Regions from separate parts of the Kitasatospora sp. NPDC001664 genome, predicted to be linked through region 3. Evidence: riboswitches for the same ligand, from Rfam matches in the RefSeq annotation. Region 3 holds a riboswitch; each other region holds the start of a gene.
The links. A riboswitch is a leader RNA that binds a small molecule or an ion and turns the genes downstream of it on or off. The one in region 3 is predicted to bind cobalamin.
Positions count from the first base shown of each region.

Region 1: another riboswitch for cobalamin. It lies ahead of ACWCYY_RS17585 (cobalamin biosynthesis protein); the one in region 3 lies ahead of ACWCYY_RS09940 (ribonucleoside-diphosphate reductase subunit alpha).
Region 2: another riboswitch for cobalamin. It lies ahead of metE (5-methyltetrahydropteroyltriglutamate--homocysteine S-methyltransferase); the one in region 3 lies ahead of ACWCYY_RS09940 (ribonucleoside-diphosphate reductase subunit alpha).

Region 1 covers NZ_JBSFGS010000011.1:174,310-179,672, reverse strand. Annotated here, with positions in the region: gene ACWCYY_RS17600 (alpha/beta hydrolase family protein) at 1-968, opposite strand, end outside; gene ACWCYY_RS17595 (helix-turn-helix domain-containing protein) at 1,080-1,772, opposite strand; gene ACWCYY_RS17590 (YidB family protein) at 2,053-2,580, opposite strand; cobalamin riboswitch at 2,614-2,795, shown strand; gene ACWCYY_RS17585 (cobalamin biosynthesis protein) at 2,865-3,821, shown strand; gene ACWCYY_RS17580 (cobyric acid synthase) at 3,818-5,338, shown strand; gene ACWCYY_RS17575 (putative cobaltochelatase) at 5,335-5,363, shown strand, end outside.
Region 2 covers NZ_JBSFGS010000010.1:29,867-35,229, reverse strand. Annotated here, with positions in the region: gene ACWCYY_RS15820 (serine hydrolase domain-containing protein) at 1-964, opposite strand, end outside; gene ACWCYY_RS15815 (serine hydrolase domain-containing protein) at 1,007-2,182, opposite strand; cobalamin riboswitch at 2,393-2,631, shown strand; gene metE (5-methyltetrahydropteroyltriglutamate--homocysteine S-methyltransferase) at 2,771-5,080, shown strand.
Region 3 covers NZ_JBSFGS010000005.1:253,207-258,569, forward strand. Annotated here, with positions in the region: gene ACWCYY_RS09930 (glycoside hydrolase family 26 protein) at 1-758, opposite strand, end outside; gene ACWCYY_RS09935 (hypothetical protein) at 844-1,743, opposite strand; cobalamin riboswitch at 1,904-2,028, shown strand; gene ACWCYY_RS09940 (ribonucleoside-diphosphate reductase subunit alpha) at 2,187-4,604, shown strand; gene ACWCYY_RS09945 (ribonucleotide-diphosphate reductase subunit beta) at 4,637-5,363, shown strand, end outside.

The DNA of each region.
Region 1 (5,363 bases), on a different contig from region 3:
GCGATGGAGTCGTCCGGGCTGTGCAGCAGGAGGGTGGGGACGTGCAGGTCGGTGCCGGAGGCGAGGCGGGCGAAGCCGGCCAGGTCGACGCCGGCCCGGCCCTCGGCCGCGAGGGCGCCGAGTTCGGCGACGGCGGCCGGGACGCCGGCCCGGGCGCGTTCGCGGCGGACCGTCCGGGACCAGTCGAGCACCGGCGAGTCCAGCACCAGCCCGGCGATCGACTCCCGGAAGGCCGAGCGGGCGGCGGTCTGGAGCGCCATGGTGGCGCCGGTGGACCAGCCGTAGAGGATCACCTTGCCCGCACCGCTCTCCAGGGCCAGCCGGATCGCCGCCTCGACGTCCTCCCACTCGGTCTCGCCGAAGTGGGTGAGGCCGTCCGGCGACTCCGGGGCGCCCTGGTCGCCGCGGTAGGTGACGGTGAGGGTGGGGAGCTCCAGGGCGCGCAGGGTCGGGATGACCGGGAGGGCCTGGGTGCGGTCGGCGCCGGGGCCGTGCACCAGCAGGACCCAGGTGCCGCGCTTGCCGGGGGTGTACCAGGCGGGGAGGTCGCCGTGCTCACCGGCCGCGATGGTGTCGGTGTGGTCGATGCCGAGGGCGGTACGCGGGTCACCGGTGAGCACCCGCGGGGTGAACTCGACCTTGGTGCCGGGGTCGAGGGAGCCGCCGTCGACCAGCTCCAGGCGGCGGGTGACGGTCTGCGGCCCGGTGGCCAGCACCTCGCCCACCACGGCGTGCCCGCCGTTCGGCCACTCCAGCGCGTACCGGCCCGACAGGGCGGTGGCGGAGCTGCGGGTGAGCACCACCGCGCCCGGGGCCAGGTCGTGCACCCGCAGTTCGGGGGCGCTGCCGGGCTCGGGCCGTCCGGGCCGCACCACGTTCTGGGAGGCCCGGCGGCCGATCAGCAGGACGGCCGCGCCACCGGCTCCGACGACGGCGGCGGCCACCATGGCCGCGGTTCCCCAACGCATGGGCGCTCCCGGGTGTGAGGGCGGGTCTCGGACGTTGCGGTCCATTCGACCGGGGGCGGGAGCGGGGTGCCACCGGAGTGCCGCCGTACGGGAACGGGAGCGGACGGTGCGTCAGACGGGGATGTCGGTGGGGCGGGCCGCGAGCAGTTCCCAGAAGCGCTGGAGCGGCGGCACGTCGGGCTGCTGCTCGGCGACGGGGGCGGGTGCGGCGCCCCAGTGCATCGGCACGACGTGGTCCTGCTGGAGGTCGGCGAGGACGCTCTCCAGGACGGAGCGGGGCACCGGCAGCAGCTTGGCGACCGGCTTCACCTGGCTCTGCCAGCGGCCGTCCACGCACTGCCGCAGGCACTTCTCCAGGGCGTCCTGACGGTTGGTCACCCAGGCGAAGGCCCGGAGGGTGAGGCCGAGGACCTGGGCGAGTTCCCAGGACTGCTCCGGGTCTCCGGGCCAGCTGCCGGTCAGCTCGGCCTGTTCGTAGACGCGCAGGGCCACGCCGATCCGGCGGGCGGCCTGCTCCTGGGTGAGCTCCCGGGCCACCCGGAAGTCGCGCAGGCTCGACGGGGCGGTGCCCATCAGCTGCGCCGGCGGGCACCAGAGGGCGCGGGCCAGGGCGATGAACTCGGTCTCGTCCGGGCGGTACTCCCCGGTCTCCCAGCCGATCACGTGGGTGGGCAGCAGCCGCACCCCGTGCGCGGCCATGCCGGCCGCGACCTGATCGGGCGTCAGCCCGAGGCCCACCCGGTGGGCCCTCGCGGCGGCGGGTGAGAACGGGACCGGCGTGGGGGTGGGCGGTCTGCGGCGCATGCCCAGACCGTAGGTGCGGCCCGGCTGCCGCCTGCACCCGCTGAACGCACGAACCGGATTCCCGGCCCGGGGCGCGGCGCTGGAGGATCCTCCCACTACTGACGGGTGATCACCCAGGGCCGCTCGGAGATAACGACGGCGAGGAGCGCCCCGCAGGGGCGCGGGGAACTGCGCGTGGGGGAACGGCAGCACGTGCAACTGGCTGACGTGCCTTGAGTTGCAGGTGGACCGCCTTCCGACTCGCGCAGTTCCCCGCGCCCCTGCGGGGCGCTCCCGGGCGTCACATCTTGCCGAAGAGCTCCTCGATGGTGGCCGGGGTGGGGAGTTCGCCGTTGGGGGTGAGGCGGTCGACCGTCGACGGGAGGTGGGTGGCGAGGGTGTCGGCGGCCTGGTCGGGGGTGATGCCGGCGTTGCGGGCGAGCATCTCGAGTTCGCCGGGCGGGAGGGCGGCGGCGAGTTCGGGGCCGGTGACGGGGTGGTTGTCGCCGGTGCCGACCCAGGAGCGGGCCTGGGAGCCGAGACCGCCCTCCGTCAGCTGCTGGAGCAGGGCGCCGAGCCCGTTGCCCCGCCCGGCGCCGTTCGCGGCCAGCGAGCCGAGCAGGATGGAGAGCAGGTTCCCCGCGCTGGCGTTCCCACCGCCGCTGCCGCCGAGCAGGCCGCTGAGGAGTTTGCCGAGATCGGTCATCGCCGTCCCTCTTGTTTCTTCCGGGTCCGGTACGGCGACGGTGCCGTGCCACGGCCAGCCTGCCGCCGCCGCAGGCGCGCCGCACGGCGGGGCGGACAACCGTGTGACCAACCCCTCCGCCACCGTTGTTGACGCCCGGTCGAGGGGCGTGGTGGGATCTTTCAGCCAATCGGAGGCAAGGAGAGGAAGCCGGTGCGAATCCGGCGCGGTCCCGCCACTGTCACCGGGGAGCACGCTCGAACCATGGTCACGACGGCCCGCCCAGGCGGCTGTTGGAAGGCCCGAGGGTGTGTCCGACCCGGAAGCCAGGAGACTCTCGCCCCCGCTACGTCGATCCAGGGCGCGGACCCTGAGTGAGGACACGCACTGATGCCGCCTGCCCGGAGCCACGCCGACTCGCCCGCACCGTGCGCCGTCTGACCCCCTTTCTGCTGGGCGCCGCCGCCGGCTACCTGGCGGACGCCCGCTTCGGCGATCCCCGGCGCGGCCATCCGGTGGCGCTGTTCGGTACGGCCGCGACGCGGCTGGAGCGCCGGATCTGGCGCGACGACCGCGCCGTGGGTGCCGCGTACACCGCCGTCTGCGTCGGGGCCGTCGCCGCGGGGGCCTCGCTGGCCGGGCGGGCCGCGCGCCGCAGCCCGGTGGCGAGTGCGGCGCTGGCCGCCGCCGCGACCTTCACGGTGCTGGGCGGCAGCTCGCTGACGAAGGAGGCCCGGACCATCGGGGCCTCGCTGGAGGCCGGGGACCTGACGGCGGCCCGGGAGCGGCTGCCGCACCTGTGCGGGCGGGATCCGAGCGGCCTGGACGGGCAGCAGATCGCCCGCGCGGTGGTGGAGTCGGTGGCCGAGAACACCGCCGACGCCGTGGTGAACGCGCTCACCTGGGGGGCGCTGGCCGGGACGCCCGGGCTGCTGGCCTTCCGGGCCGTCAACACCTTGGACGCCATGGTGGGCCACCGCTCGGCGCGGTACCTGCGGTTCGGCTGGGCCTCGGCGCGGCTGGACGACGTGGCGGGCTGGCCGGGGGCGCGGCTGACCGCGCTGCTGACGGTGGCGGCCGCGCCGGAGCCGGGGACGGCCTGGCGGGTGTGGCGGCGTGACGGTTCGTCACACCCGAGCCCGAACGCCGGGCAGGCGGAGTCGGCCTTCGCGGGGGCCCTGGGGGTGCGCCTCGGGGGCACGCTGCAGTACGGGGAGCGCGTGGAGCACCGGCCGGTGCTCGGGGCGGAGCTGCGCCCCGTGGGCGTGCGGGACATCGAGCGGGCGTGCGCCCTGTCGCGCCGGGTGGGCGTGCTGGCGCTGGGCGTCGCACTGGTCGGACGGGCCGTCATCTCCGGTGCGGGCCGGAAGAGGAGGACAACGTGAGCAACGCGCTGCTGGTCGCCGGGACCACCTCGGACGCCGGGAAGAGCGTCGTGACGGCGGGCATCTGCCGCTGGCTGGCCCGGCAGGGGGTGCGGGTCGCCCCGTTCAAGGCGCAGAACATGTCGCTGAACTCCTTCGTCACCGCCGACGGCGCCGAGATCGGCCGGGCCCAGGCGATGCAGGCGCAGGCGGCCCGGGTGGAGCCGGAGGCGGCGATGAACCCGGTGCTGCTCAAGCCCGGGGCGGATGCGCGCAGCCAGGTGGTGCTGCTGGGCAAGCCGGTGGCCGAGGTCGGCGCGCTGGACTACCGGGAGCGCAAGCCGTACCTGCTGGAGCGCTCGCTGGAGTGCCTGGCGGACCTGCGCAGCCGGTTCGAGGTGGTGGTCTGCGAGGGCGCCGGTTCGCCGGCCGAGATCAACCTGCGGGACCGGGACATCGCCAACATGGGCCTGGCCACGGCGGCGAAGCTGCCCGTGGTGGTGGTCGGCGACATCGACCGGGGCGGGGTGTTCGCCGCCATGTACGGGACGCTGGCGCTGCTCTCGGCGGAGGACCAGGCGCTGGTGGCGGGCTGGTTCGTCAACAAGTTCCGGGGCGACGCGCGGCTGCTGGAGCCCGGGCTGAGGATGCTGCACGAGCTGACGGGCCGTCCGGTGCTGGGCACTCTGCCGATGCTGCCGGGCCTGTGGCTGGACGCCGAGGACTCGCTGGACCTGACCACGGTGGTGGACCGGGGCGCGGTGCGCGGGCCGGTCGGCAAGGACGTGCTGCGGGTGGCCGTGGTGCGCTTCCCGCGCCTGTCGAACTTCACCGACCTGGACGCGCTGGCCCAGGAGCCGGGCGTACTGGTGCGCTGGGCGACCCGGGCCGAGGAGCTGGCCGACGCGGACCTGGTGGTGCTGCCCGGCACCCGGGCCACCGTGGCGGACCTGGCCTGGCTGCGCGAGCGGGGCCTGGAGCCGGTGCTGCGCGAGCGGGTGGCGGCGGGGCTGCCGGTGCTCGGGGTCTGCGGCGGGTACCAGATGCTCGGCCGGGAGATCGAGGACGAGGTGGAGTCCAGGGCCGGGCGGGTGGACGGCCTCGGGCTGCTGCCGACCCGGGTGGTGTTCGGCCGGGAGAAGGTGCTGGCCCGGCCGGTCGGCGAGGCCTTCGGCGAGCGGGTGGAGGGGTACGAGATCCACCACGGCGTGGTGACGGTGGAGGAGTCCGCCGAGGCCTTCCTGGACGGCTGCCGGGTCGGCCCGGTGTACGGCACCACCTGGCACGGGGCGCTGGAGAACGACGGCTTCCGGCGCGAACTGCTGCGGATGGTCGCGAAGTTGGCCGGACGGGCGTTCGTGCCCGCGCCGGACACCTCCTTCGCGGCCGCCCGCGAGGAGCGGCTGGACCGGCTCGGTGACCTGATTGAGGAGCACGCCGACACCGACGCCCTGTGGAGAATGATCGAATCCGGCGCACCCGCCGGCCTGCCCTTCGTCCCGCCGGGGGCGCCGCACACCGTGGAGACCGAGCGATGACCGACGTGCGTTACCCCTTCACCGC
Region 2 (5,363 bases), on a different contig from region 3:
TGCCCAGGCCGTAGCGGACCCCGGGGCCGAACAGCTCGGCCGGGACGGTGGTGCGCATCTCGGCGAGCTGGGCGGCGGGCAGCAGACGGCCCGTCAGGAGTGCGCCGTAGAAGGCGTTCAGGTCGGAGTTGGTGGACACCACCGCCCCCGCCGCCCAGGCCATCGAGGCGTCCATCGCGGTGTAGTCGACCAGCGGCGCGCCCGGTGCGGTGCGCAGGTAGCCGTGCGGATGGGCCTCCCGGATGGCGGTCTCGCCGACCGCCGGGACGTAGGTGCGGCGCAGGCCGATCCGGTCGATGACCCGCTTGGTGACCTCCTCCCCGTAGGGGCGGCCGGTGACCTCCTGGATCAGCAGGCCGGCCACCAGGTAGTTGGTGTTGCTGTACTCCCAGGAGGTCCCGGCCGCGAACCGGGCCCGCTGCGCCAGTGCCCCGTCGAGGAGTTCACGCGGCTCGAAGTAGCGGTACTGGATGGTGGTGAAGTCGGCCAGCGCGGGGGCGTCCATGTAGTCGGGCAGGCCGCTGCTGTGCTGGAGCAGCTGACGGACCGTGGTCCTCCGTCCGTCGATGCCGTCCCCGCGCAGCAGGCCGGGCAGGTAGGTGTCGACGGACGCGTCCAGGGCGACCTTGCCCTCGGCGACCAGCTGGAGCACCACCACGGCGGTGAACGCCTTGGTGTTGCTGCCGGCCCGGATCTGCCCGTCCACCGGGACCCGGGCGCCGGTGGCCAGGTCGCCGACACCGGCGGTGTAGGTGCGGCTGCGGCCGTCGCGGCCCTTGACGGTGGCCAGGGCGGCGGGCATCCCGTCGTCCTTCACCAGCGCGTCGAGGCGCTGCTGCACGACGTCCGGGCGCGGCCCGGCGGAGGCCTCGGCCGGGGCCGGGGCGAAGGCGGTCAGGGCGAGCCCGGCGGCGGCGGTCGCCGTCACGGCGTACCGCAGCCGCTGCAGGGCGTGTTGGTTCATCAGGACTCCACTGGTGCGGGGGAACTGTGCGGGGGGCGGGGGTCAGCGGCAGAGCGCCGCGTCCACCACCTGCTCCACGCGCTTCGCGGTCTCGGGGTTCGGGATGGTGGTCACCGCGACGTTGACGGCCCGTCCGTCCTCGGTGGCGCCGCCGACGGTCTCGAAGCCCGGGATCGCCCCGCCGTGGCCCCAGGCGAGGCCGCCGCAGGAGAGCGGTCGGCTGACCAGCCCGAGCCCGTAGCGGGCACCGGGGCCGATCGCCTCGGCGGGGACGGTGGTGCGCATCTCGGCCAGCTGGGCCGCGGGCAGCAGGCGGCCGGCCAGCAGCGCGCCGTAGAACCGGTTGACGTCGCTGTTGGTCGACACGACGGCGCCGGCCGCCCAGCCCCAGGACGGGTCCAGCTCGCTGTAGTCGCGCAGCGAGCCGTCGGCGGTGCGCTGGTACCCCTTGGGGTGGGCCTCGTGGATCGTCCGGTCCCCGGGAGCGGGGAAGTAGGTGTGCCGCAGGCCGATCCGGTCGATGACCCGCTTGGTGATCTCCTCGCCGAGCGGACGCCCGGTGACCTTCTGGATGATCAGGCCCGCCAGCAGGTAGTTGGTGTTGTTGTACTCCCACTGGGTGCCGGGGGCGGAGTGGGCCTTCTGGGCCAGCGCGGCGTCGAGGAGTTCGCGCGGCTCGTAGTAGCGCCCGGGGTCGCTCAGGACCGCGCCCTGGTTCACGTACTCGGGCAGGCCGCTGGTGTGCTGGAGCAGCTGACGGACCGTGATCTTCCGGCCGTCGATGCCGTCCCCGCGCACCAGGCCCGGGAGGTAGGTGTCGACGGACGCGTCCAGGCCGACCTTGCCCTCGGCGACCAGTTGGAGGATCACCACGGCGGTGAACGCCTTGGTGTTGCTGCCGATCCTCACCTGCCCGTCCACCGGCACCTTGGCCTTGGTGACCGCGTCGCCGACACCGGCGGTGTAGGTGCGGCTGCGGCCGTCGCGGCCCTTGACGGTCACCAGGGCGGCGGGCACGCCGTCGTTCTTGACCAGGGCGTCCAGGCGCTGCTGCACGGCGTCCGGCCGTGGGCCGGCGAAGGCCTCGGCCGGTGCCAGGGCCCCGGCCAGCACGGCGGCGGCGGTCGCGGCGGTGACGGCGGCGGCCACCCCTCGGCGGGTGGTGCGGCGGGTGGTGCCGCGGGTCGGGCGGTGCTGCTGCGGTGCGTGCTCGTTCATCGTCGGGCCCCTCCGGTTCGGGCGCCGGACCTCGTCCCGGCGCCCTTCCAGAGGACCATCCGACGGACCGTCAATCCGTCGTCGCCCGGGACGAGATGACCTCCGGGAACGTGCTCCGGGGGCGGGCCCGCCCCCGGGACCGTGGTCCTGGGCCCGTCTCGAAGCCGCTTCCGACATGCGGACGTGCGGGACAGGACCGGCGCGGGGGCCTAGGGTGGGGACCGCAGTCGGTTCGCCCTGACAGCCGGTCAGGTGCGTCGCAAGAGGGAACCCGGTGACGCCTTTCATCTGGCCATTCCGGGACTGCCCCGCAGCGGTGAGTGGGAACGACCGCCGTCACACGCACTGGGCCCGTGACGGGCCCGGGAAGCGACGGCCACTAGGAGTCCGCCCTGTCCAGGACGGACGTGCCCGCGAGTCCGAAGACCTGCCACTGCCCGCGTGCACCCCGCACGCGGTGATCTCGGTGACCTCGTGGGCGGGTCGACGGAACGGACGGGCACATCCTGGTGCCGCGTCCGCACTGTCACACCTCCTCGCCCGCGCGCCCTCCCGGGATCGCAGCGCGACTCGCGAAGGAGAGTCTCCGTGACCACCAGCACCACCGCCTCGCAGGCCACCGTCCACGGCTACCCCCGGCAGGGGCCGAACCGTGAGCTGAAGAAGGCGATCGAGGGCTACTGGAAGGGCACCGTCACCGCCGACGCCCTCCACTCCACCGCCGCCGAACTCCGGTGCGCCAACTGGCGCAGTCTCGCCGGCGTGGGCATCACCGAAGTCCCCACCGGGGACTTCTCGTTCTACGACCACGTGCTGGACACCACCGTGGCCGTCGGCGCGATCCCGGCCCGTCACCGTGCCGCCGTGCAGGCCGACCCGCTGGACGGCTACTTCGCCATGGCCCGTGGCAACCAGGACGTCGCTCCGCTGGAGATGACCAAGTGGTTCGACACCAACTACCACTACCTGGTGCCGGAGTTGGGTCCGGACACGGTCTTCGCGGCGAACTCCGCCAAGGCGGTCGGCGAGCTCCGCGAGGCGATCGCGCTCGGCCACAAGGGCCGCCCGGTCCTGCTCGGCCCGCTGACCTACCTGCTGCTCGCCAAGCCCGCACCCGGCGTGGCCTCCGACTTCCAGCCGATCACCCTGCTCGACCGCCTGCTGCCGGTCTACGCCCAGCTGCTGGCCGAGCTCAAGGCCGCCGGCGCCGAGTGGGTCCAACTCGACGAGCCCGCCCTGGTCCAGGACCGCACCCCGGCCGAACTCAACGCCGCCACCCGGGTGTTCCGCGACCTCGGCGCGCTGACCGAGCGTCCGAAGATCCTGGTCACCACCTACTTCGACCGGGTCGGCGACGCTCTGAAGGTCCTCGCCAAGGCCCCGGTCGAGGGCGTCGGCCTCGACTTCACCGGCCCGGCCGCCGCCAACCTGGCCGACCTCGCCGCCGTCGGCGGCCTGCCCGGCAAGCGCCTGGTCGCCGGAGTGGTGGACGGCCGCAACATCTGGATCAACAACCTGGAGAAGTCGCTCGCGACCCTGGCCACCCTGCTCGGCCTGGCCGACCGGGTGGACGTCGCCCCGTCCTGCTCGCTGCTGCACGTCCCGCTGGACGCCGCCGCCGAGCCCTACATCGACCCGCAGATCGCCCGCTGGCTCTCCTTCGCCCGCCAGAAGACCACCGAGGTCAGCCTGCTCGCCCGCGGCCTGCGCGAGGGCGCCGACACCATCGCGCCCCAACTCGCCGCCAACCGCGCCGACCTGGCCTCCCGGGCCGGCTCCCCGATCACCCACGACCCGGCCGTCCGGGCCCGGGTCGCGGCCACCACCGAGGCGGACGCCCACCGCGGGCAGGCCTACCCGGAGCGGGCCGCGGCCCAACGGGCCAGGCTCGCCCTGCCGCTGCTGCCCACCACCACCATCGGCTCCTTCCCGCAGACCGCCGAACTCCGCATCGCCCGGGCCGACCTGCGGGCCGGCCGGATCGACGCGGCCGCCTACCAGGAGCGGATGCGGGACGAGGTCCGCGAGGTGATCGAGTACCAGGAGAAGGCCGGCCTCGACGTCCTGGTCCACGGCGAGCCCGAGCGCAACGACATGGTCCAGTACTTCGCCGAGCAGCTCACCGGCTACCTCGCCACCCAGCACGGCTGGGTGCAGTCCTACGGCACCCGCTACGTCCGCCCGCCGGTGCTGGCCGGCGACATCTCCCGCCCGACCCCGATGACCGTCGAATGGCAGCGCTACGCCCAGTCCCTGACGGACCGTCCGGTCAAGGGCATGCTCACCGGGCCGGTCACCATGCTCGCCTGGTCCTTCGTCCGCGACGACCAGCCGCTCGGCGACACCGCCCGCCAGATCGCCCTCGCCCTGCGCGACGAGGTCACCGACCTGGAGGCCGCCGGAGCCGCCGTCATCCAGGTCGACGAGCCCGCCCTGCGCGAGACCCTGCCGCTGCGCGAGGCCGAGCGTGCCGCCTACCTCGCCTGGGCCACCGAGGCGTTCCGCCTCACCACCTCGGGCGTCCGCGCCGACACCCAGGTGCACACCCACATGTGCTACGCCGAGTTCGGCGAAATCCTCGGTGCCATCGAGGACTTGGACGCCGACGTGATCTCCCTGGAGGCGGCCCGCTCGCACATGGAGGTCGCCCACGAGCTCTCCGGAGCCGGCTACCCCCGCGAGGTCGGGCCCGGCGTGTACGACATCCACTCCCCCCGGGTGCCCTCCGCCGAGGAGGCCGCCGCCCTGCTCCGCGCCGGCCTGGCCGCGATCCCGGCCGATCGGCTCTGGGTCAACCCCGACTGCGGCCTGAAGACCCGCGCCTGGCCCGAGACCCGGGCCTCCCTGGAGAACCTGGTCGAGGCCGCCCGGACGGTACGGGCGGAGCTGACGGCCTGACCGCCCTTCCGGGGCGGGTGCGGGCGGCGCCGTGTACCGCTCGCACCCGCCCCGGAGGGACCGCCGTGACCCCGATCACGGTGCGCCCCAAGCGATCTGACACATCGTTGACGCTCTTGACCGCACCGTGGTCTGATGGACCGCCTTTCCACCCTTGGCGTCAGGGGAAGCCGGTCCGACTCCGGCGCTGACCCGCAACCGTGGACCCGCCCACCGGGCGGGTGAGCCGGAATGCCTGCGCCGGGACGTTCGTCAGCTATACGTGCGTCGTCGCGGACTACGA
Region 3 (5,363 bases):
CAGAGCACGTTCTCGAAGGACTTCACCGGGGCACCGGGGTACGGCTCGTGGAAGGACATGCCGACCATCCCGGCCGGGGCGCCGCCGTTGTCCGGCAGGGCCGTGGTGCTGCCGTCGCAGTTGCGCTGCGCGCCGCCCTGACCGGTCCCGTAACTGCCGTCCGCCGCACGGGGGTAGCCCGACCAGACCGCCTTCAGCAGGTCCACCGCGTCGTCGGTGTACTGCCACTTGGCCTCGCAGGACGGCCAGCGCCCGGCCGAGTAGCTCCGCTCGTTGCCGACCCCCCAGGTCGACTGCCCGTACCCCGGCCCCAGGTCCGTCTCGACGAACCCCGGCAGCTTGCCGGTGATGTCGGCCGCCTTCTTGTAGTAGTAGCCGGCCGGCTTGGAGCCGGCGAAGTCGCCGTAGGAGGTGTTGTAGAGCTCGTTCTGCAGCTCCACGTGCTGCCCGATGACCGTGCCGCGCGGCTTGCCCGAGCGGGCGGCCTGCTCCAGGTCGGCCAGCATCTGGAAGACCGCCCGGGCGTTGGGCGAAGCGGCCGGGTCGCGCTTGAGCAGGTCCTTGCCCAGGTCGGCCGGGACCGGACGCGGCGTCGGGGACGAGGTCGGGTCGGGCCCGGACGGGGTCGGGGCCGCGGCGGGCCCCGTCCCGTCCTCCGCACCGCTGACCGCTATCACCGTCGCGCACACGACCGAGGCGGCCAGCGTCACGGCGGCCAGCGTCACAGCACCGCCGTGCCGGCCCCGCAGAGATCTCACGGACTCCCCCTGAACGATCCTGATCATCCTTGACGGGGAGACAGTATCCGGACCACCGGGCGGAGCTGACTCCGGGTCACACCGGTCAGCCGGCCTGCGAGAGGGCCCGCTTCTCCAGCGTCGCGCGCACCCGGGCGGCGAAGCCCGGCCCGGCGTCGGTGGCGACCTTGTCCGCGACGACGCCGCCCTCCTTCGCCGAACCCGCGGCCGTGAAGTAGGCGAACCGGCCGAGCGAGCCGTGCGTGTTCGCGCAGCCCACCTCCTGGCAGAAGTCCTTCATGCCCTCCACCTGGAGGCCCTTGATCTGCCCGTTGACGTTGTTCGTCGCCGTCTCCGCCTGGAGCCGCTTGTCGAAGACCGCCACGCCGACCACCACGGCGCTGTCGTTCAGCACGTAGGTGGCCCGCAGCACCTGCCGGCAGCCCTGGTTCTCGATCACGTCCGCGAGCCCGCCGGTGATGGCGTGCCAGCAAGGGGTGACCGTCGTCGCGCTGCGCCGCGTCCAGGTGGCGCCGCCGAAGTCGATGGTCTGGTCGGGGAAGAACGCGGCCGGGTCCACCGGAGCCTTGTCCGTGCTCGCGTCCCAGATGGCCTTGAGCGACGCGTCGTCACCCGCGAGCGGGGTCCCGGGAGCCGGCACGGGCGCCTTGCTCTCCCCCGCGGTGGCCGTCGGGCCGGAGCCGGTCTTCCCGGCCGTGGGGCTGTTCGAGGCCGCTCCGGTCGGCTTGGCCACCGGGTCGCCGCCCTTCGAGGACACCGAGACCGCCACCGCGACCAGCCCGCCGACGACCGCGAGCGCGACCACGCCGAGCAGCAGCCGCATCCGGGTCTTGCGCTTGGCGTCGTCCTGCGCCCGCTGCGCCATCGCGTCCCAGTCCGGTCCGCCGGGCGGCGGGCCGAACGCCGGATACTGCTGCGGGTACTGCGGGTACTCCTGACCGGGCTGCTGCCCGTTGCCACCGTTCATGCCCACCCCATCACTCATGTGCGCAGATCCTAGGCCATCGCCGGAACCCCCAGACAGGGGTGGTCCCGGGTCCTGACAAGGCCTCCCGCCGGGCCTACGCCCATCACTGCGGGCCACCACTGCGCTACACGACACCACACAAGATGTGGGGTCCACCGAGCCAGGTAGCACTACATGTATGCTCGCTCTCGCTGTCGATGCAGGGGAACTCCGGTGGAAGTCCGGGACTGCCCCGCAACGGTGAGCGGGCTTCCGGTACGACCGCCCGCGAGTCCGGTGACCTGCCGACGGTGTGCCACACGGCTTCCCCGCAGACGCCTTGGAGCACAGCAGTGACGTCCGGGCCTCGCGGGTGGGCCGGGGGTGGATCGCGCGCGCCGTGACGGTGTCCGCGCCGTACTCCCCTGCGCCCGAGTCGGCCCGGCAGCCATGCCGACCGCCGCCGCCAGGAGAGAAGCGCCTTGACCATCGCTGCCTCAGTTGCCCTGCCCGCCCAGGGAACCGCCGAAGACCGGACCGACCCGGGCGCCGCCCTCCTCCGGCTCCTCACGGACCGCAGCGCCGACCTCCCCCAGGTGGACCCGGGCCACGTCGCGGCCGCTGCGCTGCGCGGCCGGCACGCCGGTTCGGACTTCGCCGAGCTGCGCGGCCTGGCCGTGGAGGCTGCCGCCTCGATGATCGCCGAGGACCCGCAGTACTCGAAGCTGGCGGCCCGGCTGCTCGCCCTGGAGATCCAGGACGAGGCCGTCTCGCAGGGCGCCGTCTCCTTCGCCGCCTCGATCGCCGTCGGCCACGCCGAGGGCCTGATCGGCGACGTCACCGCGGCCTTCGTGGCCAAGCACGCGGCCGCCTTCAACGGTCTGATCGACACGGCCGGCGACGACCGCTTCGAGTACTTCGGCCTGCGCACCGTGCAGTCCCGCTACCTGCTGCGCCACCCGATCACCCGTCAGGTGATCGAGACCCCGCAGCACTTCCTGCTCCGGGTCGCGGCGGGCCTGGCGGTCGGCGACACCGAGAAGTCGGTGGCCGAGGTGGCCGAGCTCTACAAGCTGATGAGCCGTCTGGAGTACCTGACCAGCTCCCCGACGCTGTTCAACTCCGGCACCAAGCACCCGCAGATGTCCTCCTGCTACCTGCTGGACTCGCCGCTGGACAACCTGGACTCGATCTACAACCGGTACGCCCAGATCGCCCGGCTCTCCAAGCACGCCGGCGGCATCGGCCTCTCCTACTCCCGGATCCGCTCGCGCGGCAGCCTGATCCGCGGCACCAACGGCAAGTCCAACGGCATCGTCCCGTTCCTGCGCACCCTGGACTCCTCGGTCGCCGCGGTGAACCAGGGCGGCCGCCGCAAGGGCGCGGCCTGCGTCTACCTGGAGACCTGGCACGCGGACATCGAGGAGTTCCTGGAGCTCCGCGACAACACCGGCGAGGAGGCCCGCCGGACCCACAACCTGAACCTCGCGCACTGGATCCCGGACGAGTTCATGCGCCGGGTGAACGCCAACGCCGACTGGTCGCTGTTCTCCCCGGCCGACGTGCCCGAGCTGGTCGACCTCTGGGGCGCCGAGTTCGACGAGGCCTACCTCAAGGCCGAGCAGGCCGGCAAGGCCGTCCGCACCATCCCGGCGCAGACCCTCTACGCCCGGATGATGCGCACCCTGGCGCAGACCGGCAACGGCTGGATGACCTTCAAGGACGCCTCCAACCGGGCCGCCAACCAGACCGCGCTGCCCGGCCGCGTGGTGCACTCCTCGAACCTCTGCACCGAGATCATCGAGGTCACCGACGACTCCGAGACCGCCGTCTGCAACCTCGGCTCGGTCAACCTGGGCGCCCACGTCGCCGCGGGCGCCACCGTCGCCGACCTGGTGAACGCGATGGACTGGGAGCGGCTGGACGCCACCGTGCGCACCGCCGTGACCTTCCTGGACCGGGTCATCGACATCAACTTCTACCCGACCACCGAGGCCGGGACCTCCAACTCCCGCTGGCGGCCGGTCGGCCTCGGGGTGATGGGTCTTCAGGACGTCTTCTTCCAGCTCCGCCTGGACTTCGACTCCGCCGAGGCCAAGCAGCTCTCCACGCTGATCGCCGAGCGCATCATGCTCACCGCCTACGAGCGCTCCAGCGAGCTGGCCGAGCAGTTCGGCCGCCACGAGGCGTACGGCGAGACCCGGGCCGCCCGCGGCCAGCTGCACATCGACCACTTCGGCGTCACCCCCGCGTGGGCCGACCGCTGGGACGCGCTGCGCGCCCGGATCGCCGAGACCGGCCTGCGCAACTCGCTGCTGCTGGCCATCGCGCCGACCGCGACCATCGCCTCGATCGCCGGCGTCTACGAGTGCATCGAGCCGCAGGTCTCCAACCTCTTCAAGCGCGAGACCCTCTCCGGCGAGTTCCTCCAGGTCAACCCGTACCTGGTCCGCGAGCTCAAGGAGCTGGGCGTCTGGGACCAGCAGACCCGGGACGCGCTGCGCGAGTCCAACGGCTCGGTCCAGGACTTCAACTGGCTGCCCGGCGAGGTCCGTTCGCTCTACCGCACCGCCTGGGAGCTGCCGCAGCGCGCGCTGATCGACCTGGCCGCCGCCCGTCAGCCCTACATCGACCAGAGCCAGTCGCTGAACCTCTTCATGGCGGCGCCGACCATCGGCAAGCTCTCCTCGATGTACGCCTACGCCTGGAAGGTCGGTCTGAAGACCACCTACTACCTGCGTTCGCGCCCGGCCACCCGGATCGCCCAGGCCGCCACCGGCGCCGCCCGCGCCGCCGCCCCGGTCCCGGTGACCGTGGGCGCCCCGACCCTCACCCCGGAGGAGGAGGCCGCGCTGGCCTGCTCCCTGGAGAACCCCGAGTCCTGCGAGGCCTGCCAGTGAGCACCACCCCCGAGACCCCCGGCCGCGAGAAGATGCTGCTCGACCCGGGCTTCGAGCTGACGCTCCGTCCGATGCGCTACCCGTCGTTCTACGACCGGTACCGGGACGCGATCAAGAACACCTGGACCGTGGAGGAGGTGGACCTGCACTCCGACGTCGCCGACCTCGCCAAGCTGAGCGAGGGCGAGCGGCACATGATCGGCCGGCTGGTCGCCTTCTTCGCCACCGGTGACTCGATCGTCGCCAACAACGTGGTGCTGAGCCTCTACAAGCACATCAACTCCCCCGAGGCCCGGCTCTACCTGTCCCGGCAGCTGTTCGAGGAGGCCGTGCACGTCCAGTTCTACCTGACGCTGCTCGACACCTACCTGCCCGACCCGGACGACCGCGCGGCGGCCTTCGCGGCGGTGGAGAACATCCCCTCCATCCACCAGAAGGCGCAGTTCTGCTTCAAGTACATGAACGCGGTCGACCACATCGACTCGCTGCAGACCAAGGAGGACCGCCGCGCGTTCCTCCTCAACCTGATCTGCTTCGCGGCCTGCGTCGAGGGCCTGTTCTTCTACGGCGCCTTCGCGTACGTGTACTGGTTCCGCAGCCGCGGCCTGCTGCACGGCCTGGCCACCGGCACCAACTGGGTGTTCCGGGACGAGTCCATGCACATGGACTTCGCCTTCTCGGTGGTGGACACCGTCCGCGAGGAGGAGCCCGACCTCTTCGACGACGAGATGGCCAAGCAGGTCACCGAGATGCTGGAGG